Regions from separate parts of the Pararhizobium sp. DWP1-1-3 genome, predicted to be linked through region 2. Evidence: predicted binding sites of a transcription regulator. Region 2 holds the regulator's gene; the other holds the start of a gene.
The links. The regulator LexA, encoded in region 2, represses DNA repair genes until DNA is damaged. The targets are predictions, from matches to a motif close to TGTTCNNNNTGTGTTCNG.

Region 1: uvrA (excinuclease ABC subunit UvrA) is a predicted target of LexA. The motif match lies at 8,304-8,321, and genes of this name have one in related genera.

Annotation. Positions count from the first base shown of each region.
Region 1 is NZ_JAFCTR010000004.1:334,114-349,639, reverse strand. Features, by position in the region: gene tgt (tRNA guanosine(34) transglycosylase Tgt) at 1-429, opposite strand, end outside; gene queA (tRNA preQ1(34) S-adenosylmethionine ribosyltransferase-isomerase QueA) at 426-1,511, opposite strand; gene ACP7BS_RS12700 (peptidylprolyl isomerase) at 1,590-2,099, opposite strand; gene ACP7BS_RS12695 (peptidylprolyl isomerase) at 2,142-2,711, opposite strand; gene coaD (pantetheine-phosphate adenylyltransferase) at 2,741-3,235, opposite strand; gene ACP7BS_RS12685 (hypothetical protein) at 3,344-3,580, shown strand; gene ACP7BS_RS12680 (hypothetical protein) at 3,594-3,734, shown strand; gene gyrA (DNA gyrase subunit A) at 3,901-6,696, opposite strand; gene ACP7BS_RS12670 (MarC family protein) at 6,928-7,557, shown strand; gene ACP7BS_RS12665 (single-stranded DNA-binding protein) at 7,635-8,177, opposite strand; gene uvrA (excinuclease ABC subunit UvrA) at 8,443-11,364, shown strand; gene ACP7BS_RS12655 (DUF72 domain-containing protein) at 11,388-12,191, shown strand; gene ACP7BS_RS12650 (NAD(P)H-hydrate dehydratase) at 12,192-13,676, opposite strand; gene ACP7BS_RS12645 (P-II family nitrogen regulator) at 14,012-14,350, shown strand; gene glnA (type I glutamate--ammonia ligase) at 14,410-15,526, shown strand, end outside.
Region 2 is NZ_JAFCTR010000001.1:894,059-909,584, forward strand. Features, by position in the region: gene ACP7BS_RS04395 (MFS transporter) at 1-64, opposite strand, end outside; gene ACP7BS_RS04400 (class I SAM-dependent methyltransferase) at 57-1,310, opposite strand; gene ACP7BS_RS04405 (DUF1365 domain-containing protein) at 1,354-2,208, opposite strand; gene ACP7BS_RS04410 (NAD(P)/FAD-dependent oxidoreductase) at 2,233-3,576, opposite strand; gene ACP7BS_RS04415 (cryptochrome/photolyase family protein) at 3,573-5,030, opposite strand; gene ACP7BS_RS04420 (LysE family translocator) at 5,209-5,841, opposite strand; partial or broken gene ACP7BS_RS04425 (phosphotransferase) at 5,944-6,213, opposite strand; tRNA gene ACP7BS_RS04430 (tRNA-Asn) at 6,630-6,704, opposite strand; gene ACP7BS_RS04435 (hypothetical protein) at 6,925-7,203, shown strand; gene lexA (transcriptional repressor LexA) at 7,750-8,460, shown strand; tRNA gene ACP7BS_RS04445 (tRNA-Cys) at 8,991-9,064, shown strand; gene ACP7BS_RS04450 (hypothetical protein) at 9,292-9,510, opposite strand; gene ACP7BS_RS04455 (LysE family translocator) at 9,960-10,577, shown strand; gene ACP7BS_RS04460 (response regulator) at 10,624-11,286, opposite strand; gene ACP7BS_RS04465 (hybrid sensor histidine kinase/response regulator) at 11,379-13,166, shown strand; gene ACP7BS_RS04470 (hypothetical protein) at 13,934-14,086, opposite strand; tRNA gene ACP7BS_RS04475 (tRNA-Ser) at 14,059-14,148, opposite strand; gene ACP7BS_RS04480 (hypothetical protein) at 14,408-14,662, shown strand; gene ACP7BS_RS04485 (septal ring lytic transglycosylase RlpA family protein) at 14,930-15,526, shown strand, end outside.

The DNA of each region.
Region 1 (15,526 bases), on a different contig from region 2:
CTGGATATCGCTATCGAGCATGCCCTGGATTTCGATCGAGCGTTCCGGCGACATATGATGCAAAGCGCCATCGACATGGCTCTTGAAGGTCACGCCCTTCTCGTCAAGCTTGCGCAGGCCAGCCAGCGACATGACCTGGAAGCCGCCGCTGTCGGTGAGGATCGGATAGGGCCAGCGGATCAGCTCGTGCAGGCCGCCCAGACGCGCCACGCGCTCCGGGCCGGGGCGCAGCATCAGATGGTAGGTATTGCCCAGAATGATGTCGGCGCCGAGATCGCGGACCTGATCGAGATACATCGCCTTGACCGTGCCGACGGTTCCGACCGGCATGAACGCCGGCGTGCGGATTTCTCCGCGCGGCATCGATACCGTGCCGCGACGCGCCTTGCCGTCGGTTGCCTTGATGTTGAACTGAAATGTTTCGGTCATGTTGCATCCCGGAAAAGCAGGCTGGAATCGCCGTAGGAATAGAAGCGGTAGCCGGTGTCGATCGCATGGGCATAAGCGCGCCGCATCGTCTCGAGGCCACTGAAGGCCGAGACGAGCATGAACAGCGTCGACTTCGGCAGGTGAAAATTGGTCATCAGCATATCCACGGCGCGGAAGCGGTAGCCGGGGGTGATGAAGATGCCGGTCGGGCCGGACCAGGGGCGGATGTCGCCATTCTCCTCCGCCGCACTTTCGAGCAGCCGCAGCGAGGTGGTACCGACACAGACGATGCGCCCGCCCCTCGCCTTGACCGCATTCAGGCGTTCGGCGACTTCGGCGCTGACATGGCCGATCTCCTGGTGCATGACGTGGTCGTCGGTATCATCGACCTTCATCGGCAGGAAAGTTCCAGCACCCACGTGCAATGTCACGAAATGGCGCTCGACGCCAAGCGCATCCAGCGCTTCGAACAGCCGGTCGGTGAAATGCAGACCGGCGGTTGGCGCCGCCACCGCGCCGTGTTCGCGGGCGTAGACTGTCTGGTAGTCGGTGCGGTCCTGCTCGTCCTCCGGGCGCTTGGAAGCGATATAGGGCGGCAAAGGAATGTGGCCGACGGCAAGGATCGCCTCGTCCAGCGCCGGGCCGGAAAGATCGAACCGCAGCGTCACCTCGCCCGCCTCGCCCTTCTCCTCGACCGTCGCGTCCAGCGCGCCCATCAGGCAGGTGTTGGAGCCGTGCCCGAACTCGATCCGGTCGCCGGGCTTGAGACGCTTGGCCGGACGGGCAAACGCCTTCCATCGGTCGGGCGCGACGCGCATGTGCAGCGTCAGCGACACTTGCGTGACCACGTCCTCGCCACGCCGGCGCAGGCCTTCCAGTTGGGCAGGAATAACCTTGGTATCGTTGAAAACGAGGGCATCGCCGGGGCGCAGAAACGACGGCAGGTCCATGACGCTGCGATCGGAGAGCTCTACGCTTTCATTCGGCTGGACGACAAGCAGACGGGCACTGTCGCGCGGGCTTGCGGGCCGCAGCGCAATGTTATCCTCGGGGAGATCGAAATCGAACAGATCGACGCGCATGAAAATCTTCTTTAAACGGCAAACCCGCCCCGGCGCCTTTTGAAGGCGATCCGGGACGGGTTTTGGCAATAGCCTGAATTAGGCGTTGGCGGCAAGTTTCATCGACACGATGCTGTCGGGATCCTTGACGGGCTCGCCCTTCTTGATCTTGTCGATATTGTCCATGCCGGAAATGACCTGACCCCAGACCGAATACTGCTTGTTCAGCCATGGGCTGTCGGTAAAGCAGATGAAGAACTGCGAATTGGCGGAATTCGGCATCTGGCTGCGCGCCATCGAGCACGTGCCGCGCACATGGCTCATGTTGGAGAACTCGGCCTTGAGGTCGGGCTTTTCGGAGCCGCCCATGCCGGCGCGGGCCGGATTGAAATCCTTGCCGCCCGTCTTGCCGTACTGCACGTCGCCGGTCTGCGCCATGAAGTCGTCGATGACGCGGTGGAAAACGACGCCGTCATAGGCGCCTTCGGCGCACAGTTCCTTGATGCGGGCAACGTGGCCCGGTGCCAGGTCAGGCAGAAGCTGGATGATCACCTGCCCCTTGGTGGTTTCCATGATGATAGTGTTTTCAGGATCCTTGATCTCTGTCATGGCCTTCTCCTTGTTGTTAGAGCGAGTGTTTTAAAACGTGTGTTACTTGCCGACCTTGACGCTGATCATGCGGTCGGGATCGGTGACGGAACCATTGTTGGCTTCGTCGCCCTTCTTGATCTTGTCGACATTGTCCATGCCTTCGACGACCTTGCCGACGACCGTGTACTGGCCGTTGAGGAAATCGCCGGGTGCGAACATGATGAAGAACTGCGAATTGGCGGAGTTCGGGTCCTGGCTGCGGGCCATGCCAACTGTGCCGCGCTCAAACGGGACCTTGGAAAATTCAGCTTCAACATTCGGCTTCGAAGAACCGCCCATGCCGGCCATGTCGGCCTTGAAGTCTTTTTCCATATTGCCGTACTGGACGTCGCCGGTCTGGGCCATGAAGCCCGGGATGACGCGGTGGAAGGCGACGTTGTTGTAGTCACCGGCTGCGGCCAGTTCCTTGATGCGCGCAGCATGCTTGGGCGCAACGTCCGGCATCAGTTCGATGACGACCGGGCCGTCCTTCAGCGTGATGGTGATGTATTCCTTGGCCTGGGCAAAGGCAGTGCTGGTCAGGGATGCGAGGACAACGGCGCCTGCGAAAGCGAGTTGGAGAATTTTCATATGAACTCCCGTGGAATAAAAGGAAAACGTCAGGATTTGCGTTTTGCGTTCAAGGCCAGATGAACGGCCTTGGGTACGAAGGCGCTGACATCACCGCCCATGGCAGCGATCTGGCGAACCAATGTGGCAGTAATGGGCCGCGATGCCGTCCCGGCTGGAAGAAACAGGGTCTGGATATCCGGCGCCATCTGCCTGTTCATGCCTGACATCTGCATCTCGTAGTCGAGATCCGTGCCGTCACGCAGGCCACGCACCAGCAGCGAAGCGCCATGTTTTCGCGCTGCATCGACCACCAGATCGTCAAAAGACACGACCGAAATATCGCCGGCTCTTTCCGGAAGGAATTCCTTCAACGACTGGGCGATAAGGGCTGCCCGTTCCTCGAAGGAAAACAGCGGCGTCTTGCCGGGATGGATGCCGATCGCAACGATGACCGTCGGCGCCACGTTCAGCGCCTGCACCAGCACGTCGAGGTGACCGTTCGTCATCGGGTCGAAGGAGCCTGGATAAAAAGCAGTGGTCATAACGCCCGTTTCCGTTTCGAAGCCTTTTGTCACGGACTGCGGCCAATCGCAAGGGAGCACCCTTGCCGCTCCACGTGTTCCCTGCGGAACACAAGCTGGATGGCATGAATGCTAGATGAAGGACACGTTCAAGGTTGCTTCAAAGAGGATTTGATATTCCGCGAAGTAGAGAACGGAACTTTTTCCAGTGACGGCCGTTTATCGGCTGAAAGGATCACCGCTATGGCACTTATTCTTCTGTCGATGACCATGTTTTTTGTCATGATTTTTGCAACCGCAAACGCAATCAGAAGCGAAGCGCGCATGGACCGGCCTGGTCTCACCGGCAATCGTTTGTTCAAGTAGAGGATAATCTGCAATGGCCATCACAATGATGCTCATTTCGGCAGTGATCAGTATCGTGTTCCTGGTCGATTTCGCTAAAACCATTTTCGAGCTTCAGCGCGACAGAAACGCGATGAAGGCTATGAGCCGGGACACAGGTGGTTTCAGCGTCTGACATTTTCAGTTTTTCACCAGCGGCAACCTCCAGTGCCCTGAAATAAAAGCCGGACGGCTCCCTGCCAGTCCGGTTTTTCTTTGCCGCAAATGTCCGATGGCAGCCGCAAACGAAAAAGCCGGGCGATGCGATCGCCCGGCTTTTTGTAATCATAGGACGGAAGGTTTCATTCTTCCGTTGTGGCCGGCGGCTCAGTGGCCGGCATATCCTCATCCGACACGTCCGTCTGGCCTGCGACCTCATCGCCCTCTTCGGGTTCCGGCTCGCTGATCCGTTCAACGGACACAACTTTCTCGTCCTTTGCAGTCGTGAAGATCGTCACGCCCTTGGTGGCGCGGCTGGCAAGCCGGATGCCCCCAACCGGAACACGGATCAGCTGGCCGCCATCGGACACCAGCATGATCTGGTCGTTGTCTTCGACCGGGAAGGCCGCAACCAGTTCACCGATTTCGCCGGTCTTGGAGGTATCCGTTGCGCGAATACCCTTGCCGCCGCGACCAGAGGTGCGGAAGTCATATGTGGAGGAGCGCTTGCCAAAACCCTTGACGGAGACCGTCAGCACGAACTGTTCGCGTGCCTTAAGCTCTTCATAACGAGCATCGTCCAGCTGACCTTCTTCGGTCACCTCTTCGCCGACCAGTGCGATTTCCTCGTCCTCGCCGGTTGCAGCCCGCCGCTCGGCGGCAGCGCGCTTGAGATAAGCTGCACGCTCCCACGGCTCGGCATCGACGTGGCCTACGATGGTCATCGAGATGATCCGGTCGCCGTCACCGAGCGTGATGCCGCGAACGCCGATCGAGTTACGGCCGGCAAAGACGCGGACGTCATCGACCGAAAAGCGGATGCACTGGCCGAGCGCCGTCGTCATCAGCACGTCGTCATGCTCGGTGCAGGTTTCGACGGAGAGGATTTCATCGCCCTCCTCGTCGAGCTTCATGGCAATCTTGCCGTTGCGATTGACCTGGACGAAATCCGACAGCTTGTTGCGGCGGACCGTGCCACGGGTCGTCGAGAACATCACGTCGAGGTTTTCCCACGTCGTTTCATCCTCTGGCAGCGGCATGATGGTGGTGATGCGTTCGCCCGGTTCCAGCGGCAGCATGTTGATCAGGGCCTTGCCGCGCGATTGCGGCGTGCCGATCGGCAAGCGCCAGACCTTTTCCTTGTAGACGATGCCACGCGACGAGAAGAACAGCATCGGCGTATGGGTATTGGCAACGAACAGGCGCGTGACGAAATCCTCATCGCGCGTCGCCATGCCGGAGCGGCCCTTGCCACCGCGGCGCTGGGCCCGATAGGTCGCCAGCGGCACACGCTTGATGTAGCCGAGATGGGACACGGTGATGACCATGTCTTCCTGGGCGATCAGGTCTTCGTCGTCCATATCCGGACCGCCTTCGACGATCACGGTGCGACGTGGTGTGCCGAATTCTTCGCGCACGGCGATGAGTTCGTCCTTGACGATGGTCATGATGCGGATGCGCGAGGACAGGATATCGAGATAGTCGCTGATCTCGGCGCCGATCTTGTTCAGCTCGTCGCCGATTTCATCGCGGCCAAGCGCCGTCAAGCGGGCGAGACGCAGCTCGAGGATGGCCCGTGCCTGCTCTTCGGACAGGTTGTAGGTGAGGTCCTCGTTGATGCGGTGACGCGGATCGTCGATCAGACGGATCAGGCTTTCGACATCCGATGCCGGCCAGCGGCGCGTCATCAACTGTTCGCGCGCGGTGGCTGGATCCGGAGCGCTGCGGATCAGCTTGATGATCTCGTCGATATTGGCAACGGCAATCGCCAGGCCGACCAACACATGCGCACGATCGCGCGCCTTGCGCAGCAGATACTTGGTGCGGCGGCTGATGACTTCCTCGCGGAAGGAGACGAAGGCGCGCAGCATGTCGAGCAGCGTCATCTGCTCCGGCTTGCCGCCGTTCAGCGCCACCATGTTACAGCCAAACGAGGTCTGCAACGGTGTGTAGCGATAGAGCTGGTTGAGGATCACTTCAGCATTGGCATCGCGTTTCAGCTCGACGACGACGCGGTAGCCCTGACGGTCGGATTCGTCGCGAAGGTCCGAAATGCCCTCGATGCGCTTGTCCTTGACCAGTTCGGCCATTTTCTCGATCATCGTCGCCTTGTTCACCTGGAAGGGGACTTCGGTGATGATGATCTGCTCGCGGTCGCCGCGCATCGGTTCGATGGTGGCGCGGCCGCGCATGATGACCGAGCCACGGCCGGTCTCATAGGCCGAACGGATGCCGGAGCGGCCAAGAATGAAAGCGCCGGTCGGGAAGTCCGGACCCGGAATGATCTCCATCAGCTGCGGCAGTTCAAGTGCCGGCTCATCGATCAGGGCGATACATCCGTTGATGACTTCGATCAGATTGTGCGGCGGGATATTGGTCGCCATGCCGACGGCGATGCCGCCAGCGCCGTTGACCAGAAGGTTGGGGAATTTCGCCGGAACGACGGACGGTTCGCTGAGCGTGCCGTCATAGTTGTCGCGAAAATCGACGGTTTCCTTGTCGAGGTCGTCGAGCAGCGCATGGGCTGCCTTCTGCAGGCGGCACTCGGTGTAACGTTCGGCCGCCGGCGGGTCGCCGTCGATCGAGCCGAAATTGCCCTGACCGTCGATCAGCGGCAAGCGCAGCGACCAGGGCTGGGCCATGCGGGCAAGCGCGTCATAGATCGCCGAGTTGCCGTGCGGATGGAATTTACCCATCACGTCCCCGGTGACGCGGGCGCATTTGACGTATTTCTTGTTCCAGTCGATGCCCAGCTCGCTCATCCCGAACAGGATGCGCCGGTGCACGGGCTTCAGACCATCGCGGACATCTGGAAGAGCACGGCTGACGATAACGCTCATGGCGTAATCGAGATACGAGCGCTGCATTTCCTCCATGATGGAAATGGGCTCGATGCCTGGTGGATTCTTGCCGCCGCCTGGTGTGCTTTGTTCAGTCAATTTCGATCACGATCTTTGTTCAGAATCAGACAGATTTTTATAGCCGAATGGATTGGCGAGCGCCAATTTCAGGGCTGGGTTTTGAACAGCCTTTTAGGCTCATCGGCGCTCTCGCGGGCATTTGCAAGGCAAAAGCGGCTAAACAGTGAAGGACAGCCCTTTCATTCGGCGCGCCCCTCGCCTAACAATTCATCAGACGGTCATCATAAACAAGGCCGCGAGGGGAATGGGATGTCTCAATTCGACCTTCTGATCAATGCGCTGACCACGATCCTGGTCACCATCGATCCGCCCGGCCTTGCGCCGATCTTCCTCAGCCTGACCGTCGGAATGAGCCGGCACGAACGCTTTCTGGTGGCGCGGCGCGGTACGCTGATCGCCTTCTTCATCCTCTCGGCCTTCGCGCTGTTCGGAAACGGCATCCTCGGCCTGCTGGGCATCTCGATCGGCGCCTTCCGGATTGCCGGCGGACTGCTGCTCTTCTGGATCGCCTTCGAGATGATTTTCGAGAAGCGCAACGAGCGCAAGGAAAAGACCGGCGAGACTGCCATTACCCGCGACCATATCCACAATATCGCGGTGTTTCCTTTAGCGCTGCCGCTGATTGCCGGCCCGGGCGCGATCTCGGCCACGATCCTGCTCTCGGGCTCCTTTTCCGCGACGATCGACCGGGTTCAACTGATCCTGGTCATCGCCTTCTGCCTTGCCGTCCTGTTTGCCGCCCTCGTCATCGCCGATCGCATCGACCGGTTCCTGGGCGTTACCGGCCGTGCCATCCTCACACGATTGCTGGGCGTCATTCTGGCGGCGTTGGCGGTTCAGTTCGTCGTCGACGGCGTCAAATCGACCATGGCCTTGTGACCAAGCTTGGCTGATGCAGGTTCCGCCAACGAAAAAAGCCCGGTTTCCCGGGCTTTTTTTGACATGAAGAGCTTTGATCAGAACGGGATATCGTCGTCCATATCGCGCGAAAAGTTTCCACCGCTGCTCGCGCCGCCGCCGCCGGAGCGGGCTGCCGGTGCCGAGGAGGGACGATCGTAATCGCCGCCGTAATTGTCCGAGCCGCCGCCCGTGTTGCCGCCGCCATATTCAGAGCCACCGCGGCCACCGCCGGCGCCCTGCCCGTCACCCCGGCCGCCGAGCATCGTCAGCGTCGAGTTGAAGCCCTGCAGAACGACTTCCGTCGAATAGCGATCCTGGCCATCCTTGTCCTGCCATTTGCGGGTCTGCAGCTGGCCCTCGATATAGACCGTCGCACCCTTCTTCAGATACTGCTCGGCAACCTTGCAGAGACCTTCGTTGAAGATCACCACACGATGCCATTCGGTCTTTTCCTTGCGCTCGCCGGAATTGCGGTCACGCCAGCTTTCGGACGTGGCAATGTTCAGGTTGGCGATCGGCTTGCCGTCCTGCGTGCGCCGGATTTCCGGGTCTGCCCCGAGGTTACCGATCAAAATCACCTTGTTGACACTGCCTGCCATCTTGCTTTTCCCGCTATCCTGCCCGGCCTTGCAGCCCGGCTACCAAATTCAGAGCGCGCATCTTAGCGGCTGCCAGCCCAGCATACGCCCCTTTGCATTGTGTCATCCACAACAGATTTCAAATTTTGTTCTTTCTTTGTTCTAATAAATTCGTAATATCTTGTCAACCGACTCAGAAAGCCCCCTGTTTTTCACCTTCCGCCTCGACATGGCCGCTGGCGACCTTAAATAGGAGCTTTCCAATGCAGATACAAAGCTGGGCACGATGAGCAAACTCGAGACCATTTCCATCCGCGGCGCGCGCGAGCATAATCTCAAGGGCATCGACCTCGATCTGCCGCGCAACAAGCTGATCGTCATGACCGGCCTCTCCGGCTCGGGGAAATCCTCGCTGGCTTTCGACACGATCTATGCCGAGGGGCAGCGGCGCTATGTCGAAAGCCTGTCGGCCTATGCCCGCCAGTTTCTCGAGATGATGCAGAAGCCGGATGTCGATCAGATCGACGGCCTGTCTCCTGCCATCTCGATCGAGCAGAAGACCACGTCGCGCAATCCGCGCTCGACGGTCGGCACGGTCACCGAAATCTACGATTATATGCGGCTTTTGTTTGCCCGCGTCGGCGTTCCCTATTCGCCGGCAACCGGCCTGCCGATCGAAAGCCAGACGGTCAGCCAGATGGTCGACCGGGTCGTCGGTTTCGGCGAAGGTACCCGTCTTTATATTCTCGCGCCGATCGTGCGCGGCAGAAAGGGCGAGTATAAGAAAGAGCTTGCCGAGCTGATGAAGAAGGGCTTTCAGCGCGTCAAGATCGACGGGCAGTTTTACGAGATCGCCGAGGCGCCGGTACTCGACAAGAAATACAAGCATGACATCGATGTCGTCGTCGATCGCGTCGTCGTGCGTCCGGACCTGACGGCGCGCCTCGCCGACAGTCTGGAAACCTGCCTGACGCTTGCCGATGGCCTGGCGATTGCCGAATTTGCCGACAAGCCGCTGCCGCCGGAAGAAACCTCGGCTGGCGGTTCGGCCAACAAATCGCTGAACGAGACGCATGAGCGCGTGCTGTTTTCGGAAAAATTCGCCTGCCCGGTGTCCGGCTTTACCATTTCGGAAATCGAACCGCGGCTGTTCTCGTTCAACAACCCGTTCGGTGCCTGCCCGACCTGCGATGGTCTGGGCAGCCAGCAGAAGATCGACGAGGCCCTGATCGTTCCGGAACCCGAGCGGATGCTGAAGAACGGCGCCATCGCCCCTTGGGCCAAATCATCCTCACCTTACTACAATCAGACGCTCGAAGCGCTGGGAAAAGCTTTCGGCTTCAAGCTGTCGAGCAAATGGACCGATCTTTCCGACGAGGCCAGGCACGCTATCCTGCAGGGCACGGAGGAAAAGATCAGCTTCCATTACGAGGACGGCGCCCGCTCCTACAATACGACCAAGAATTTCGAAGGCATCGTGCCCAATCTGGAGCGGCGCTGGAAGGAGACCGACAGTGCCTGGGCGCGCGAGGAAATCGAACGTTACATGTCGGCAGCCCCCTGCCCGGCCTGCAACGGTTTTCGCCTGAAGCCGGAGGCGCTGGCGGTCAAGATCAACAAGCTGCATATCGGTGAAGTCACGCAGATGTCGATCCGCGTGGCGCGTGATTGGTTTGAGGTCCTGCCCGAGCACATGAACGCCAAGCAGAACGAGATCGCGGTGCGCATTCTGAAGGAAATCCGCGAACGGCTGCGGTTTCTCAACGATGTCGGGCTGGAATATCTCAGCCTGTCGCGCAATTCCGGCACGCTGTCGGGCGGCGAAAGCCAGCGCATCCGGCTTGCCTCGCAGATCGGTTCGGGTCTCACCGGCGTGCTCTACGTTCTCGACGAACCATCGATCGGCCTGCACCAGCGCGACAACGCCCGTCTCCTCGATACGCTGCGGCATCTGCGCGACATCGGCAACACCGTGATCGTCGTCGAGCACGACGAAGACGCAATCATGACTGCTGACTATGTGGTCGATATCGGCCCGGCTGCCGGAATTCACGGCGGCGAGGTCGTGGCACAGGGCACACCGGCGGAAGTTCTCGCCAACCCGAATTCACTGACCGGCAAATATCTTTCGGGCGAAATGGCCGTCGCGGTTCCGGCCGAACGGCGCAAGCCGAAGAAGAAAAAGGAAATCACCGTCGTCGGTGCCCGCGCCAACAATCTGAAGAACGTCACGGCGTCGATCCCGCTTGGCATTTTCACCGCCGTTACCGGCGTATCGGGCGGTGGCAAATCGACTTTCCTAATCGAGACGCTCTACAAGGCGGCGGCCCGGCGGATCATGGGTGCGCGTGAAAACCCGGCCGAGCACGACCGGATCGACGGTTTCGAACATATCGACAAGGTCATCGACATCGATCAGTCACCGATCGGCCGCACGCCGCGCTCCAACCCGGCCACCTATACCGGCGCCTTCACGCCGATCCGCGATTGGTTTGCCGGACTGCCGGAAGCAAAGACGCGCGGCTATCAGCCGGGCCGCTTCTCCTTTAACGTCAAGGGCGGCCGCTGCGAGGCCTGCCAGGGTGACGGCGTCATCAAGATCGAGATGCACTTCCTGCCGGATGTCTATGTCACCTGCGACGTCTGCCACGGCAAGCGCTACAACCGCGAAACGCTCGATGTGCATTTCAAGGGCAAGTCGATCGCCGACGTGCTCGACATGACCGTGGAGGAAGGCGTCGAGTTCTTCGCCGCCGTTCCGGCGGTGCGCGACAAGCTGCAGGCGCTGCAGGGTGTCGGGCTCGGTTATATCAAGGTCGGCCAGCAGGCCAACACCCTGTCGGGCGGCGAGGCGCAGCGCGTCAAGCTCGCAAAGGAACTGTCGAAACGCTCGACCGGCCGCACGCTCTACATCCTCGACGAGCCGACCACCGGCCTGCATTTCCATGACGTCGCCAAGCTGCTCGAAGTGCTGCACGAACTGGTCAACCAGGGCAATTCGGTCGTCGTCATCGAGCACAATCTCGAAGTCATCAAGACCGCCGACTGGGTGATCGATTTCGGCCCGGAGGGTGGCGATGGTGGTGGCGAGGTGATCGCAGCCGGAACGCCGGAAGATATCGTCAAGGAAAAGCGCTCGCATACGGGCGCGTTCCTGAAGGAGCTTCTGGAACGACGGCCGATCCGCAAGATGGTGGCGGCAGAGTAAGGCAAAGACCGGAGAGTGGGCATATGACCAAATCAGGCACGATCCGTTGCGGTATTGGCGGCTGGACCTTTGACCCCTGGGAGGGGACGTTCTATCCGGAGACGCTGACGAAGAAACGGCAGCTGGAATATGCCAGCAGCCAGCTGAAAGCCATCGAGGTCAACGGCACCTATTACGGCTCGCAAAAGCCGGAGACGTTCGCCAAATGGGCGTCGGAAGTGCCGGATGATTTTGTCTTCTCGCTGAAGGCCAGCCGTTTTACCACCAATAAGAAGGTGCTGGCGGAAGCTGGCGAGTCGATCGGCAAATTTCTGGGCCAGGGGCTGACCGAACTCGGGCCGCATCTCGGGCCGATCCTGTGGCAGTTCATGCCGACGAAAAAATTCGACGTCGAGGATTTTGGCGCGTTTCTGGCACTGCTGCCGGAGAAGCAGGATGGCTTGACGCTACGTCATGTCGTTGAGGTACGCCACGATTCCTTCCGCACGCCGGAATTCACCGCCTTGCTTGTCAAGCACAAGGTGGCGGTCGTCTGCGCCGATCATTTCGACTATCCGATGATCGCGGATGTGACCGGTGATTTCGTCTATGCGCGCCTTCAGACCGGCAGCGATGACGTGGCGACCTGTTACGATGAAAAACGCCTTGATCTCTGGGCCGACCGGGTGAAAATTTGGGCGGCAGGCGGCGATATCGGCGATCTCGCCCATGCGGATCCCGCCCACAAGCCGGAAAAGCAGCCACGCGACGTATTTGCCTTTTTCATCAGCGAAGGCAAGGTCAATGCGCCGAACGGCGCACGGGCGCTGCAGAAGCGGGTGGACTGATCAACCGGCCGCAGGCAATGGCTCGATCGCAGCGGCAAGTTCCTCTGCCGTCAGCCCTTCGCCTGCCTTGACGCCGGCCCGGCCGTGACGCCAGACGCCTGAAGCGGCGGCCTCGAATGCCGGCATGCCCTGCGCCAGATGCGCGCCGATAATGCCTGCGAGCGTATCGCCCGACCCCGCGGTTGCCAGCCAGGGCGGGGCGTTGGTGTTGATCGCGGCGCGCCCGTCGGGCGCGGCGATGACGGTGTCGGCGCCCTTGTAGACGATGACGGCGTGGCTGCGTTTGGCAGCCATGATAGCGCGATCGACCTTTGACAGAGTTGGGCCGGCGTCGATATCCGGAAACAACCGGGCGAACTCGCCATTGTGCGGCGTCATGACCAGATGGGGTTCACCCTGCGAAAAAGCGTCGAAAAGCGGCGCTGGATTTTCCTTGAACGCAGTGATCCCGTCGGCATCAAGCACCAGCGCCCGGTTGCAGAGCATCAGGGCGTATTGCCGCGCCCTCTCCAGATCGCCAAATCCCGGACCGAGCACGAAGGCGCTGATGCGCTTGTCGGCAAGCCAATGCGACAGAGCGGCGGCATCGTCGATCTCCTTCAGCATCACGGCTGTCAAATGCGCGGCATTGGCCGCGAGCGCCGCAGAGGACGACGCAATTGTCACCAGTCCGGCGCCAGCCGTCAGTGCGGCCGCAGCCGACAGCCGCGCCGCACCGGTTGACAGCGGCCCGCCCGAGAAGACGGCAAGATGGCCGCGCGTGAATTTGTGGGCCGACGGATCAAGCACATGCGTATGGCCGGCCCAGAGATGCGGACCGTTCTCGCAAAGCCTGCTAGTATGGCTTTTAAGCAAACGTTCGGGGATACCAATGTCGAACACGTCCAGGCTGCCGCAAAGCGAGCGCCCCGGCAAAAGCAGATGCCCCGGCTTTCGCGCCATGAAGGTAACGGTATGGCTGGCTCGAAAACTCTCGCCCAGCACCTGTCCGGTGCGGCCGTCAAGACCGGACGGCAGGTCAATGGCGATAACGGGAATCTGCGCTTGCGTGACAGCCTGCATCACCAAGGCGGCACCATCGGGGACAGCACGGGACAGGCCCGCGCCGAACACGGCGTCGATGACGACATCTCCGGTTTTTGGCCGGTAGGACTGCAGAGCTTCCACACGATACGCCCACTGCGCATGGGCACGGGCTGCATCGCCCTTGAGAGACACGGTATCCCCCAAAGCGTGAACGGCGACCTCTGCACCGCTTCGCTGCAACGCCGCAGCCGCGATATAACCATCGCCGCCATTGTTGCCAGGCCCGCACAAAACGACAAACCGAAGCGCCTGCGGATAAAGCCGCAGTGCTGCAGCGGAAACGGCCAGACCCGCCGACGTCATCAGCCTGAAACTGTCGATCCCCGAATGTGCGGCTTCGCTGTCGATCGCGGACATTTCCGCAGGGGTGATGATGGATACGGTAGGGTTAGGGAGCATGCCTCAAAATGCCCGTAAGTCGGGGAACCGACAAGCGTAAAACGTAGCCTTATTTTGTATGTTTTTTAGGCATTTGCATAGAATTCGCACTGACCGATGGCGTCTATCGCAGCACCGCCCGACACGTGTTGAGGACAAAGCCCTTTAACGCAGAAAAATTCATAAAAAATAGGCAAATGGCGCTGTTTATTCCGGAGAAAGGGATATGATCATCGAAGCTGCGGGTGTTTCACCCAAAACAGCATCGCATTTGCCATATCTGGCATGTAAAATGCATACTGAGGGTGAGCGGGCATAAGCCTGCCATAACGGGAGAAGCGGAGAGACATTTTCTCATGAAAAAGATCGAAGCGATCATAAAGCCTTTCAAGCTGGACGAAGTGAAGGAAGCCCTTCAGGAAGTTGGCCTGCAGGGGATCACCGTCACCGAAGCCAAGGGCTTTGGACGCCAGAAGGGCCACACGGAACTGTATCGTGGGGCGGAATACGTTGTTGATTTTCTCCCGAAGGTGAAAGTTGAAGTCGTACTGGCTGACGAAAACGCGGAGGCCGTGATCGAGGCCATACGGAATGCCGCCCAGACCGGACGTATTGGCGACGGAAAGATCTTCGTCTCCAATATCGAGGAGGTCATCCGCATCCGTACCGGCGAGACCGGCATCGACGCCATCTAATCCGCCTGACCGTTCGGTCAGGCCCTACCTCGTCATCTCAAAAGAGGGACTTTCAAAAAATGACGACTGCAAATGATATCCTCAAGCAAATCAAGGATAACGACGTCAAGTTCGTTGACCTGCGCTTTACCGACCCGAAGGGCAAGCTGCATCACCTGACGATGGACGTCGGCTGTGTCGATGAAGACATGTTCGCCGATGGCGTCATGTTCGACGGCTCGTCGATCGGCGGCTGGAAGGCCATCAACGAGTCCGACATGGTGCTGATGCCGGATACAGCGACCGTGCACATGGATCCTTTCTTTGCGCAGTCCACCATGGTTATCGTCTGCGACATTCTCGATCCGGTCTCCGGCGAAGCCTATAACCGCGACCCGCGCGGCATCGCCAAGAAGGCCGAGGCCTATCTCAAGGCGTCCGGCATCGGCGATACCGTCTTCGTTGGTCCCGAACCGGAATTCTTCGTGTTCGACGACGTCAAGTACAAGGCGGATCCCTACAATACCGGCTTCAAGCTCGATTCGTCGGAACTGCCGTCGAACGACGACACCGATTACGAGACCGGCAACCTCGGTCATCGTCCACGCGTCAAGGGCGGCTATTTTCCGGTTCCGCCGATCGACAGCTGCCAGGACATGCGTTCCGAAATGCTGACGGTCCTGACCGAAATGGGCGTCACCGTTGAAAAGCAGCACCACGAAGTGGCCGCCGCCCAGCACGAGCTCGGTGTCCGGTTCGATACCCTGGTGCGCAATGCCGACAAGGTGCAAATCTACAAGTACGTCGTGCACCAGGTCGCCAATGCCTATGGCAAGACGGCAACCTTCATGCCGAAGCCGATTTTCGGCGATAACGGTTCGGGCATGCACGTCCATATGTCGATCTGGAAGGACTCGAAGCCGACCTTCGCAGGCGACGAATATGCCGGCCTGTCGGAAAGCTGCCTTTACTTCATCGGCGGCATCATCAAGCACGCAAAATCAATCAACGCCTTTTCCAACCCGACGACGAATTCCTACAAGCGCCTCGTCCCGGGTTATGAGGCACCGGTTCTGCTGGCTTACTCGGCTCGCAACCGTTCGGCTTCGTGCCGCATTCCGTTCGGCACGGGTCCGAAATCGAAGCGCGTCGAAGTCCGCTTCCCTGATCCGCTGGCAAACCCCTATCTCGCTTTCG
Region 2 (15,526 bases):
AGGCGAAAAGCAGCCGGTGGCTGATCTGCGTCCTGGCAACACCCCCGGCTGCGGGCTTATTCATAGACGATCTGTCGGACGTCGATGTTTTTGGCGCGAAAGCCGGCTTCGCAGTAGAACAGGTAGAATTCCCAAAGCCGTTTGAAGCGGATATCGAAACCGAGCGGTTCGACCTTGTCCCAGACACTCCAGAAGCGCTCGCGCCATTCGGCGAGCGTGCGAGCGTAATCCAGACCGAAACCGAAGTCACCGCTGATTTTCAAACCCACCTTGCGGCCGAGATCGATCAGATGTTGCGGGGTTGGCAGCATGCCGCCCGGAAAGACGTATTTCTGAATGAAATCCGGATTGGCGCGATATTCCTCGTAGGCTTCCGGCTTGATGGTGATGATCTGCAGCCCTGCCTTGCCGCCCGGCTTCAGGCAGCGCTGCAACTGCGAAAAATAGGCCGGCCAATATTTTTCGCCGACAGCCTCGAACATCTCGATGGAGACGATCCGGTCATAGATTCCGGCCTCGTCGCGATAATCCTGGAACTTGATCTCGACCTTGTCGGACAAGCCGGCATTCTTCATCCGCTCATTGGCGAAGGCCAGCTGTTCGCGGCTGATCGTCAGACCGGTCACCTTGCAACCGATCTCGCTTGCTGCATATTCGGCGAACCCACCCCAGCCGCAGCCGATCTCCAGCACGTGATGGCTGGCATCGATGCCGGCCGCATCCGCCAACGCCTTGTACTTGGCGCGCTGGGCCGATTGCAGATCATTGGCACCGGTCGAATAGAGGGCCGACGAATAGGTCATCGTTGGATCTAGCCACTGTTTGTAGAAGGCATTGCCAAGATCATAATGGGCGGAAATGTTCTTCTTGGAGCCCGATTTCGTATTGGCATTCATCCAGTGACGGAATTTTTCGACCAGACGCAGCGCGCCGCGCGCGCCGTTGGAAAAATTACGGCCGACATCGGTGTTGACGAGAAACAGTTCAAGAAACGCGCCGACATCCGGGCTGTCCCAATCGCCGTCCATATAGCTTTCGGCAACGGCGATGGTGCCACCGGTCAGCGCCCGCTGCGGCAGGTTCCAGTTGTGCAACGTCACGGCAGCGACAGGTCCCTGTGCCTTGCCCTTGACCACCACGGTACGTCTATCCGGCAAGGTCAGCTTCAGACACCCAGCCTGCATATGCACAAGGCCACGCAAAACCATCTGAGCTTTCGCTGGTAAGCCTTTGACAATGCGTGATAAATTTTCTGTTGAAAGACGTTCTCCGTCTTTCGGATCACAATAACCGGTGCCTGCTGTACTCATTCGACAGATCCTCAGCAATCATTGCTCTTGACGCAAAATAACCTCATTCCGCCGGAGCGCCAACCTGAGATTCATGGGAAAAACCGCTCCCTGTTCTACGCCCTTCTCTCCAGACGCTGGTTGGTTCCGGCGCTTGCGGCCGCGGGATATAGCGGAGGCCTTTGATCCAAAGCTTCAACGCTTCCCAATGAATCCCTGCAACGATCTTGAGTGTAAGATGCGGAATGCGGGCAACAAGACGCAAAATCCTGCCTGTCTGCAACGGTACTTGAACACCGGAGAAGGTTGCGGCGAGCAGCGGACCCTCCTTGTCTGTTTCCAGAATACGCCAGCGGATCTCGTCTCCCGGAGGCAGCATGCGGAACTGGTAGCGCATGTCCATGGGGATGAAGGGCGAGACGTGAAACAACTTGTCGCATTGCTGTCGAACACCGGCATCGGACACATCGTCCGGCCCGATCGGGCAGACATAGGTGTGGCGTTCGCCGAACGTATTGCGCACCTCGTAGATCATCGCGCTCAGCGCACCGTTTTCGCCATAGGCGTAATAAACGGCCAAGGGATTGAAGACGAGACCGAGGATACGCGGATAGCAGACCAGAAGCACACGGGCGGGCCGCACCGGCAAACCGTTCTTCGCCAGCAGCGCATCGACATAGCTGCGCAGCGGCGCCCCGCTATCGCCCGTATGATCCTTTTCGTGAAACGACAGAAGATTGCGGCGATTGACCGAGAAAACCCTGCTCATTCCATCCGCCTCGGGCAGCCGGTCGAGATCGATCATCAGCGAAAACACGTCATAGCTGAACCGATGGCCGACCGGTTTCATCCGCTGATGCATGACTTGGCCGGCATAAAGCACGGCAGCCGCCCGCGGAGGCGCGCCGTTCTTTGTCATGTCCGATCCGGATGATGCGCGCATCTATTCTGCCGCCTCCTTGAACACGGACGATAGCTGCTGGCGCCAGGGGATGATACCGCCAAGCGCCTCTGCAGCCGCAAGCCCCGAGGCCAGGCCATCCTCATGAAAGCCGTACCCGGTCCAGGCACCGGCAAAGAACGTGCCGTTGTCGCCCTGGATTGCCTGCAGCGCGCGCTGGGCAGCCATCGAGCCTGCGTCGAATTGCGGATGATCATAGGAGAATTCGGCAAATACCATCCCCGGTGCCGGTTCGCGTTCCGGGTTCAGCGTCACAAACAGTGGGTGCTGAGGCGCGATGCCCTGAAGGCGGTTCATCCAGTAGCTGACGGCGACGCCCTGCGAGCCGCAAGGTTTGATCGAGCGCAGGTAGTTCCAGGACGCCCAGACTTTTTTCCGTTTCGGCATCAATCCCGTGTCCCGGTGCAGGATGACCCGGTTGGAATGATAGGGAACGGCCGACAGCACCGCGCTTTCCGCGGGTGTGGGATCAGAAAGCATGGCTAGCGCCTGGTTGCTATGGGCGGCAATGATCACCTTGTCGAAGGTTTTAGTAGCGCCATGCGTATCAGTAATGGAGACCCTGCCGTCCTGACGCCGGATCGATGTCACCCCGCAGCCAAGACGGACGCGGTCGCCGAGCGGCCGCAAAAGCTTGCGCAGATAATTGCGGCTGCCACCGGTGACCGTGCGCCACGGGTGCGGCTTGGAATAGATGAGCCGGTGATTGTCGAAGAACTGAATGAAATTCTCAGCCGGAAAATCCAGCATCTTGGCTGTCGGCGAAGACCAGATCGCGGCTGCCATCGGCGCCAGGTAGTTGTTGGTGAAGCCGGGTGAAAAGCCACGCCAGTTGAGATAATCGCCGATCGACATGGCCTTGAGCAGACCTGCGCTTCGATCTTCAAGGCAGATGCGGTTGAACCGGAGGATTTCGCGCAACATCATCAGGAAAGAGGGGCGGACGAGATTGCGCTTCTGGGCAAAGACGGTGGCCAGATTGTCGCCGCTCCATTCCAGCCGTCCCTGATCGAGCGACACCGAAAAGCTCATGTCGCTCTTATGCGTCGTGACGTCCAGCTCTGAAAATAGCGCTTTAAGATTTGGATAATTGGCCTCGTTATAGACGATAAAACCGGTATCGACGGAGAGCGGCGTGCCATCGTAGTCGATATCGACCGTGGCCGTGTGACCGCCGGGGCGAGTATCTTGTTCATAGAGAATGACATCGTGGACGGGATTGAGCGCCCATGCGGCAGAGCTGCCCGAAACGCCGGAGCCTATAACCGCGATCGACAGGCGGCGGCCAGAAATATGATGTTGGCCTTGCGAAAAGAGGGCGTTCATGCTGCGTCCTTGATCTTGTTATAGGCGGCGAGTGCGCGGTCGCGTGCCTTCGTATGGTCGACGATCGGTTCCGGGTATGTATCCCCCAGTCTTAGACCGGCGGCATCGAGGACGCTTCGAGACGCCTCGAAGGGCCGGTGCACGAATTTTGCGGGCAGGTCCGCGAGTTCCGGCACGAAGGTTTTGACGTAGATGCCGTCGGGATCGAACTTTTCCCCCTGCAAGACAGGATTGAAGATCCGGAAGAAAGGCGACGCATCGGCGCCGCTGCCGGCCACCCACTGCCAGCTTGCCGCGTTGGAGGCGGGATCGGCATCCACCAGCGTATCCCGGAACCAGGCCTCGCCCCGGCGCCAGTCGATCAGCAGGTCCTTGATCAGGAAGGATGCCGCGATCATGCGGACGCGGTTGTGCATCGTACCGTGCCGCCAAAGCTGGCGCATGCCGGCATCGACGATCGGATAGCCGGTTTGGCCCTTCGTCCAGCGCTTGAAATCGTCGTCGGTTCCGCTCCAGGCGAAGGCGTCATATTTCCGGTTGAGATTTTCTTTCGGCAAATCCGGATTGTGGAAGAGCAGGTGGTAGGAAAAATCGCGCCAGACCAGTTCCTTGCGAAAGGTGACCAAGTCATCGGCGGGAATATCCCGCAGATTGCGGGTGGCGTGCCAGATGCGGGCAGGGGAGATTTCCCCCATGGCCAGATGCGGCGAAAGCCTTGACGTGCCATCGGTTCCCGGCAGATCGCGCCTGGTCTTGTATCCGGAAAGATCGTCCTCGACGAATGCCTCCAGCCGTTCGAGTGCAGCGGTTTCGCCCGGTGTCCAGATTTCGGAAAACGTCTGTGCCCAATCCGGAGCCGTCGGCAAAAGCGCCCATGAGGCCAGATCCTCGCTGTCAGGCCATTTGACTGAAGCAACCAGCACATCTGGCCGTTCGAGCGGCTGATCAGGCTCGCCGGATGCCTCGAGCGCGCGCCAGAACGGCGTATAGACGCGGTAGGGCGTACCGGAGCCCGTCTTCAACCGGGTGGGCTCGTGGAGAAGCTGTCCGGCAAAACTCTTTACGGTTACTCCCGTGGAGGCCAACGTGTCTTTCAGTGGTCCATCGACAGCGATGCCGTTTGGGTCATAGCGGCGATTCCAATGGACGGTTGACGCGCCGGTCTCAGTAATCAGCTTTGCCAACACGCTACCCGGCTCGCCGCTGCGAAGGGCAAGCCGGCTTCCGAGGTCACTAAGCGCCTTCTCCAAGCCTTTCAGCGAATGATGCAGCCACCAGGACTGTGCGGCGCCCAGTGGCCCGGTGCCGTGCCGAGAAGGCTCGCGGATGTAGACGGGAATGATACTGCGGCCGGTTTGGGCTGCGGCATGAAGCGCATGATTGTCGTCCAGCCGCAGGTCCTTGCGAAACCAGACGATGATAGGGTTTTCGTGGGAAAGGTCATTGTTGTTCATTTTTATCCGCGCAACGTATCCAACGTCGTAGTCTACGCAGATACGGGTGCAACGGATCAAAGGTTTCGCGGAGAAAGCTTTTTATTTCATCGTTTTGCGGGCGAATACCGCCAGCGAAATTGGAACTGCCGCTTCTTTATATGAAGCGGCAGCCGCAGCCATCGGAGGCCGGAAGGATTCAGCTTTTCTGGAAAGCCAGATGCGCCCCGAGACCGACCAGCATGGTACCACCGGCGCGCTGCATCAGGCGTTGCGCGGAGCTCGAACGGCGCAGCTTGGTCATCACCGCACCGGCCAGAAACACGCAGACGATATCCGCCGACGAAAACATCAGGTTGACGATCGTTCCAAGGATCGCCAGCTGCAGCCAGACCGGGAAGGCGGCCGACGCATCGACGAATTGCGGCAGGAAGGCCACGAAGAAAATCGCCGTCTTGGGATTGAGGACCTCTACGGTAACGCTCTCGAAGAATGCGCGGCGCCCCGATTTCGGCGCGGTGCCGGGCAGGGTGGTGTCGCCCTCAATCTTGGAACGGAAAAGAGAAATGCCAAGCCAGATCAGATAGGCCGCACCGGCAAATTTGACGATCATGTACAGCGTCGGCACGGCATGAAACAGGATCGACAGACCTGCGGCTGCGGCAATGACATGGAAGTAGCCACCGAGGTGAATACCAAGCGTGGCCATCAGCCCGGACCAGCGGCCACGCGCAATCGTCTGGGCCGCCGCATAGAGCATGGCCGGACCGGGAATATAGGCAAAGACCGCCGTGGTGGCGATGAAGGCGATAAGCAACTCGATCGACGGCATTGTCTGCTCCTGTCGTGGGTCTACTGGATTGAATTCCTCTACACTACCGTCAGTAGAAAGTCTCGTGCACATGTTGTGCCGGGATTCAGTGCCGAATGATCATTATCCCCAGGTCAGCGGGTCGAGACGCAGATAGAAATCGAGCCTTGCCCGGTCGGCAGTCGCGATCGCGTGTATGTCGAACAGACGAGTTTGCGCAGTCCGCACTTCTTCAGCGGTGCGCCATGTCTCGCGGGTGTTGCCGACAAGCAATGCAAAGTCGACGTAGCGATCCGCCGCGCCCAACCGTCCGAGATCGATCATTCCGGTGCAGCGAAGCGTTTCCGGATCGATCATGAAGTTCGGCATGCAGGCATCACCATGGCAAACGACACGGTGTCCACTGGCTTCCCAGAGAAAATCCTGGCAACCGGGCCGTACCGGATCGAAAGTCAGTCACGTATCATCCCCACAGCCTGTTTAGCGAAGGCGAATTGCGCCCCCGCACCACATAGATATTGGCAACCGCAATTTCACCGTCACTGAACAGAAAGCCGGGTTTTTGCGCGGTTTCTTTTTGCTGACAAAGGTCGAAGGGCGCGGGGACTCTGCCAAACCGGTGCATTCGTGAAGCTGAGATTCGACACAGCGCCACGAACTTTGCATTGCTGTTGATGATCGAAGGGCTAGGTGCCCCGCTGGTGGCGATGACCGATGATACCGCAAACTACCATGCCACGCCGGTTACCGGCCGACCCATTCGCCTCAAATCAAAAAGGCCTTGCTTTTTCAGCAAGGCCTTTGAAAACTGGCTCCCCGGGCCGGATTCGAACCGGCGACCTGTCGATTAACAGTCGAATGCTCTACCGCTGAGCTACCAGGGATCATCTGCGGCGGTATGTCCTGCAGAAGTGAGGCTGCTAATACAAATGCTTTTCCGATTTGCCAAGCGGTTTTTCAAAAAAAAACGCACAATCTTGTCAGACTGTGGAGAACTTCCCATCTGTGGGAGGCAGCGCATTCCGGCTGCCTGCGAGCCAAACCCTTGGCATTGCGGGACTGTAGCATAACGGGCACGCGCTTTACGCTTGATAGGTGGAATATATGGCAGAACCGCAAAAAACGAAAAAATTCGGCATCGACGCGCGAACGCATGAACTGGTTATTGGTTCATGGCGGATGCGGCTGCCGCAATCGCGTCTATTGCGCATCACCATCGGCGGCACGTTGATTTTTGGCGGCATCCTCGGGTTTCTGCCGGTCCTCGGATTCTGGATGGTGCCGCTGGGGTTCCTAGTCCTATCTCATGATCTCGCCTTCGTCAGGCGCCGGCGGCGCAGGCTATCGGTGTGGTGGGCGCGAAAATGGCAAGCGTCCAATTAGAACACCGTAACAGCTGCTGTTTCAGGACATCATGCGAGGGGGTGTCGATCGTTCCTTGATTGGGCCGCGTCGTCACACCGGCTGCCGGCGCATTCTCCTGGACTTGGGGTCGCGGCATCATCCTCTGTGCTCTCGCTAAACATTCCCGCACCAGTCGATTCAGTCAAAGCCAGCAACACCGGCCGCCCAAGAAATCCCGACATGCCTTTTGGAATTTAGCTGTGCGGTTCGGTTTGTCTTTTCCGGCGAAAACGACATTGCCACGCTCATCGACATGCCGTGCCATTACATCGCAACAGGATTTTTTAGACTCACCGGTCCTTACAAACGAACGGCTCCAGGTTGTGCAAAGGCTTCGCAATTGGGCCTACTTCTGGGCAAGCGGGAATCCTCCGGTCAAAACAGTCGGATGACGGACCCGATTCGATCGTTTGTGTCGCCATGTGCCCCTTGAAAACATTCGATGAATTTTAAGTACTTGCGGAACACATATGGAACAGATAATGTTCGTTCTTGATTTGTTTCTCGATTCTGGAGTGATCGTTCATGCTGACCCGCAAGCAACAGGAACTGCTTCTGTTCATTCACGAAAGAATGAAAGAGTCGGGTGTGCCTCCATCGTTCGATGAAATGAAGGATGCGCTGGATTTGGCCTCAAAATCCGGCATTCACCGGCTAATCACAGCGCTTGAGGAGAGGGGGTTTATCCGCCGCCTTCCCAACCGTGCGCGTGCACTGGAGGTGATCAAGTTGCCGGAGGCCTATTCGATGAGCCTCCAGCCCAAGCGGGGCTTTTCACCGAGCATCATTCAAGGCAGTCTTGGCGTGCAACCAGCCCCTGCTGCTCCCGCCAAAGCCGCCGCAAACAGCGATACGGTCTCGATACCGGTGATGGGCAGGATTGCCGCCGGTGTGCCGATCTCGGCGATCCAGAACAACACCCATGATATTTCCGTGCCCCTCGAGATGGTCGGCGCCGGCGAGCATTATGCACTTGAAGTACGCGGCGATTCGATGATCGAGGCAGGTATTCTGGATGGCGACACGGTCATCATCCGCAACACGAACAGCGCCAGCCCAGGCGAAATCGTCGTCGCCCTGGTTGATGACGAGGAAGCGACGCTGAAGCGTTTTCGACGGAAAGGGGCCTCGATCGCACTGGAGGCCGCCAACCCTGCCTACGAAACGCGCATCTTCGGGCCTGACCGGGTCAAGATACAGGGGAAACTTGTCGGACTGATCCGCCGCTACCATTGAACGGACTACGTCTTCTGCCCGCATGAAGGCTGGGGATCAGGTGATAACCGAGCGGTGCGCACGACAACGCAAAAAATCGCATGACGATGGAAACGGCCGCAGCGCTTACAGCTCGGAGCGGCAAGGCGTTAGCGATGTGTTGGATCTGAGATCACGTCTTCTCAGCGCTGCTTTCAAACTTGGTACTTGGCAGGACTTGGTGTCAGCCAAGTCAACCAGCGGCGGGGCCGCTCCATCATTCAACCCGGCGGAGATGGCGCCTGACTATGGGGCGACTTTCGAAACCCGCCTTCCATTCCCTTCGATAATGCACCAATCGATCAGGGCAGGGGCCGTTGCGAATTTTCATCGGCTGCTGTGATCTCGTTCCGGTTTGTCGGATGCCAACTTAAGCGTCGCCTCAGGGTTGTGACGACAGATCGGAAATATCATTTCGGAACTGGCCAAGAGCGTTTTTGAGAAATATCCTCTTGCGATTTGTCTAGGATCATTCTAAACCGCCGCCACAGTTCGACTATTTGAACTCGTGAGGCCTCGTGGCGGAGTGGTGACGCAGAGGACTGCAAATCCTTGCACCCCGGTTCAATTCCGGGCGAGGCCTCCAAATTTCCCACAGATGTCAGTCTCCGGCGGAAACGAGCAACGGCGTTGCCGTTTCGACCAAGGTCGATTACGGCGCGAGCAAATCCATCCACGCGATTTTTTCAGGCAGAACCTCTGGACGGTTATTTTAATCCGGCACTCTTAATCAGGAAGAGACAAGCAGTCGGCAACAATGGATGGGCGTTCCGCGTCCACCGTTGCGGTCGGGATATCACGGACCGGGGCTGATCAATGATAATAGAAGCAGGCGCAATCGGCCTTGCTGTCATCCGGTTTCGTCCAGACGCGTACCGCCAGTTTTTTGGCTGCACCTGTTTCGTCCAGCCGAAGTCCGAGCAGTGACACGGCCGCAAGCTTCGGGTTGACCGCATCGATCTCGATGGTGGATCCGACCTGATGGACGCCCTGCTTCGGGGTCCAAGTGAAAAACTGCACGCTGTAATGCATTGCATTCTCCTTCGCCGGCTTGCAGCACATACGTTCAAGTGGGGAACAGACGCTGCAACACGCTGGTCACGGGCGCTCCACTGCTGAATGCGTACTCAATGCGTAGGAGTGACGATAACATAATTTGGCAGCCGGGGAAACAATCTCGCCATAATATGCACCGAACGATCACTGCTCATCATCCATCCGCACGGCATGCATCGGCCGTGAGATGCGCATGACGCATTTTGATGCTGCGGCCCCCAATGATCACCAGCAATGGCGGTAACCCGCCGTTAACGCTGGTGGCAGTTCGACTGCCTGTTCATGCCGAAATACGGCACCTGCCGTATGTCTCTTGCACCCCTCCTGCGTGCATTTCTCCCGGCGTCGATGACAGAATCGCGGCTTGACCGGGATGGCTTCATCAACGCCGCTTAATGGCGGCGCTACCGGTTGGAGGAGCCGCTATGTTGCCACTGGAACAGTTGATGCCGTTCGCCTTTGCGACTCTGATTTTCGCTTGCATGCCAGGCCCTGCCATTCTCTACATGACGGCACAGACACTGGCGCACGGGCCGCGGGCCGGATTGATGGCGGCCTTCGGTATTCATCTGGGCTGCTACGTTCATATTGTCGCGACAGCATTGGGTTTGGCGGCGATCCTCGACCAGGCGCCCGCCGTTTACAATGTCATCAAATTCGCCGGCGCTGCCTATCTCGTGTGGTTGGGTGTCACCATGTTTCTTGGCGGCCGGAGGGACGGCGAAAAAATTGCCAACGCAGCGCCCGGCGTTCTGCGTGACAGCATCGTCGTCGAGGTCCTCAATCCCAAGACCGCGCTGTTTTTTCTGACCTTCCTGCCGCAATTCATCGACCCGGCACCCGGCACACCTGTGTGGATGCAGTTTCTCATCCTTGGTCTGATCGTCAATCTGGCCTTGTCCATCGCTGACCTGGTCGCCGTCGGCATTGCATCCTTTGCCCTTGGACGGGTCGGCACAGGTGGTTCAAGCTGGCTCGTTCCAAAAGCGTGCGGATCGATTTTAATCGGCTTGGGCATCGCCCTGGCGCATAAGGGCGCCTGATCGAACTGGCACCGGACCTGGACCTGGACGGCATGGCTGCGACCTTCTAACCTGCCGACAACCCTAGGCGAATAGCATACGCCGTCAGTTCTGCGCCGCTGTGCAGGTCCAGTTTTCGCATCAGGTTTTCACGATGTTTGCGGGCTGTGAGTGGGCTGATGCCGAGACGTTCGGCGATGTCGCGTGTGGTTACGCCATGCGGGATGAGCGCCAGCATCTGCTGTTCACGCCGGGTCAGTTCGGCGGGAAATGCGATAGCGGTCCCTTGCCCGGCCGGTACGGCCGGCCTGTTCTTTTGGTCTACAGCAAAACGAACCTCTTCGGCGACATAGGGTTCATCGTGCCGCATGGCCTCGATCGCGGCCATCAACTCGCTCGCATCCCCGCTTTTCGTCAGGTATCCGTCAGCACCCGCATCCAAGGCGGCGCGAACGGAGCGAGGTTCGAGATTGGCTGTCATGATCAATATCTTCAGCCCGGGCCATCGGGTTCGGATGGTCCTGATAAACTGGAAACCGCCCACGCCGGGCATCCCAAGGTCGAGGATCAGAAGATCTGTCTTGATTTCCTTGAGCAATCGCTCGACGGTGTCTCCGTCTGCCGCTTCGCCGACGACCGCGATCCCTTCGATCGTCGACAGAAGCATTTTAAGGCCTTCACGCACAATCGCATGATCATCGGCAAGAACAACCCTGGACAGCCCACGCATATCGCCTACCCGTTTTTACAGTGAGTTCCGGAATGCCGCCGTCTGACGGGACCGGGAATCAGAATAGGATTACGATGCTCCCCGAGCAACGATTGCAACCCCATCTTGTCGATCTCCTGTACCGCCAATCCTACGCGGTGCTGTTTTCCAATTTCGTCATTCCTCTTCCCGTTGCATACATGTTGTGGAACTTCGTCGCGGACAGCGTCCTTTTATGGTGGATGGCGGCAATTTATGGCCTGACCATTGCGCGCGTGCTGGTCTCGCAGCGATATTTCAAACGCGCAAGGCGCGGGGCCGATCAGCCCGTCGCAAACTCGAGGTCATGGGCTTGGGGTTTTGCCATCCTCTCATGGGTTTCGAGTTCACTCTGGGGTCTGCTGGGATGGTTCGGATTTCTGTCAACGCAACCGCAACTGCAAGCGTTCACGACCATCGTTCTGACGGGGCTGGTCTGCGGCGCCATCCCCTCGCTCTCGGCTTTTCCGATCGCCTATATCGGTTCGCTTGCCGCCATGCTTTTGCCCTTGGCGGCCCGTGCCATGATGGGCGGAGGCGATAGTGACACTGTCTATCTGCTGTTCGTGGTCTGCCTTGCCGGCGTCAATCTCTACTATAGCCGCGTATCGTACAGGTCGATGGTCGAGACCGTAGAGTTGCGCTTTGAAAATCTTTCGCTGATCACCCAGCTGAAAACGGAACGAGACAAAGCGCAGGCTGCCGATCGCGCCAAATCCCGCTTCCTCGCTGCCGCGAGCCACGACCTGCGGCAGCCGATCCATGCACTCAGCCTTTTCAACTCCACACTGGCGGCCTTGGGCGAACGGGGCGATGTTCGAAGTGCTGACGCGCGCAACCTGGCACACCGGGTGAAGTCGATCACTGCCAATCTCAGCGGGCTGCTGAATGCCTTGCTCGATGTCTCACGTCTGGACGCCGGCATTGTCACCGTCGCTAAGGAGCCGGTGGCTCTGACGCGCCTGTTTGACGATCTGCACGATGAGTTTCTCGGCAAGGCCGAGCAATATCGCCTCGAATGGACCATCGTCGATACCGGCTGCTGGGTCGATACCGATCCAATGATGCTGAAGCGCGTTTTGGGAAACCTTCTGACAAATGCCTTTCACTACACCGACCGGGGACGGGTTTTGCTCGGTTGCCGGAGGCGGGGGCCAGATGTCGAAGTCCAGGTTTTCGATACGGGCATAGGAATACCATTCGATCAGCAGGAAGCGATTTTCGATGAATTTCACCAGCTGGACAATCCTGCCCGGGATCGGGAAAAAGGCCTGGGGCTCGGACTTGCCATCGTGCGCCGCACGGCAGATCTGCTCGGCCATCCCCTGAGGCTTGTGTCCGTGGAAGGACGCGGCTCGCTGTTCTCGATCACGGTGCCATCCATCGCAGCTCCACCAACACCGTCAGTCCCAACGCCCGCATTGCCCACCAGCGGCGCAATCGGGATCATCGTAATCGATGACGATCGTGATGTGCTCGATGCGATAGGGCGGCTCCTGACGGTACTGGGCTGTACGATCTATCCCGGAAGATCGGCAGGCGATGTGATCCAGTTGCTGACAACCGCGGCAACCGGCGCCCGTATCGATCTGATCATCGCGGACTACAGGCTGGAAAACGCTGCGACCGGTCTGGATGCGATCGAGGAGCTGCTAACCTATCTGCAGCGGCCCGTTCCCGCGATCATTCTGACAGGTGACACATCGCCTTTGGTCTTGAAGACGATTTCAGACAGCGGCCATCATCTGCTCAACAAACCGATCGACGGGGATCATCTGCAACAGGCCATCCACTCCGTGTTGCAGCCTGTCCGTTCCACAGTGCTGCCAGCGGTTTTGGAGCACGGGCAGGGTGCCGCTTAACATCGGATGCGAAAACTTGGGAAGGCTCGTAACGGAATCTGCGACAGAAAAGCCGGCTCTGAGTTTGATCGACCAATGCTGCGCTTGACCGGCAGCCAATCCGGACTCAGGGGCATATGCCACCGATTGCGCACGATCTTCGCGCTCCTTTGTATGGCTTCTTTGCCGTCTCCGGGTTGGAAAACCCCGTTGCTTCCCGCGTGGCCTGTTGCGGGGGCGAGACAAGCAGGAACAGGCTCCAGAGAGCAAGGCCACTCAGAACCGCGCATATCGCTATGTAGGCATAAAAAATCCGCACGGCGTTGCCAGCTATGTTCCCTCAGAATCCGGACTTCGTGTCGAGCGCGCTCTCACGTGTCAGCATGGCCTTGGGCGGGGCATGGCTTCACGAAATAGCCAACGGCCATGCCCCTATGGCGTTCAAGGCCAACGCTGTTTTGTAGTCCCCGGCGTTTGGGGATACAATTCCGACATAAGGAGTCGGGGGTACAGCCTTTGGATTAGGATTGAACCGAGATCGTTGAGGCAGCCAGTCTTTTGGTACGGCATCACGGCGCCTTACATTGACGAAACAATGGTGAATGGACTTTTAAATTAGATACAGCTAACTTAATCAGGCTGTTACCTTGGCCGAAACCGGAACGGCATTGACTGCGAAAGCGTTTTCCACTTTGCGTATTGAGGGACTTTTCAGCGATTGTATTTGCGAGGCGATTTAGAACCCGTCACCTCAACTGGTGACGGGTTTGTAATGTTGCCGATTTTTTTCACGCGTTCAGCATTCGCCGGAAGAGAAGTTCCCAGATCCGGTTGCCAACAGCATGCTCAACAATGGTGACGCGGGCATTCCCGCGGCGGATTCCATTTAAATCGAGCGCATTTGCGATGTTTTTGGCGGAAGAGGTGGGATTCGAACCCACGGTACGGTCTCCCGCACGCCGGTTTTCAAGACCGGTTCCTTAAACCACTCGGACACTCTTCCTGATGACGGGCATTTGTGTGAGACCGTTTTGGCGGGCGGTGGTTTCCCCGTGCAAATATCCGGACATCAACCTGTCACGGTTCGCTTTATAGCCTGCCGATTGTGAACGTCAACCGGGTGCCGCAGCAGACTGGCATCCAGCTGCAACGGGCAGTGGTTTGACGCAACCGATGGCTCTGCAGCGGCGCGGCGTTGCGATGCCGGAACAAAACCCCGGATGGCCGGTTCTCACATCATATTTTGGTTGTGGGAGACAGCGATGTTGCGGAAAACTCAGGCGGTGAGCATGTTGGTCTTCGGGCTCGTTGCTGCGGTTGCTTCACCGGCACGTGCCGCGCTTGAGGCGCATGACGATCACATGCCGGGCGTGGCCGCCGTCGCGGTGACGGATAGCCAACAGATGCATGGTTCAGTCTGCACACCGCCTGAGCCTCAGTATTTTTCCACATTTATTCGTGACATGGATGGCACCATTATCGGTATTCGCTACGACATTGTCGATTATGTCTGCTAGGAGACTGTATTCGTCTGCGTTCGCCCCACCGTTGGCCGCACTTTCAAGCGTTTTTCAGCCAGTATCGGCAGTATTCGACCGGCGTCGCGTTAACTATTCGTAAACCATATTCCCAATTGTTTCATTCCGGCACGGTTAACCATTCGCATTTTCGCCACGTTGTTGTCATGATTAATCGACTGTTACGTTTCGTGACGCCGGTACTTTCGCGGAGGCAAATGCGGGAAGGTGCTGTGTACGGCTTTTACGAATGGCGATGTGGGGCACATGACTTCCAATCTGACTGCGGCTTTTTTCTTCAAGGGATTGCGCGTTGCCGCCATTCCGATGCTTTGCGTCGGGCTGACCGCATGCGGCTCGACAAGCACCGTCAAGAACGGCAAGCCGCGCAGCAAGGAGTATTTTGCCGAGTCGATCTATGGCGTGAAGGCCAGCCCGCGCGTTGTTGACGAGGGTAAGGCCGTTCCCAAAGGGGGCGGGCGCTACCAGGTCGGCAAGGCCTATCAGGTCAAAGGCAAGTGGTATCAGCCGAAAGAAGATTTCGGCTACAACAAGACAGGCATGTCGTCCTGGTACGGTTCAGCCTTTCACGGCCGCCTGACGGCGAACGGTGAGGTCTACGACAAGTACCACCTGTCGGCTGCCCATCCGACATTCCCGTTGCCAAGCTATGCCCGCGTCACCAACCTGGAAAACGGCACATCCGTCGTGGTCCGGGTCAATGATCGTGGCCCTTATGAATATGGCCGCATCATCGACGTTTCGTCCAAGACGGCCGACTTCCTCGATATGAAGCGCAAGGGCAGTGCCCAGGTTCGCGTGCAGTATATCGGCAAGGCACCGCTTGAGGGCAACGACATGCCC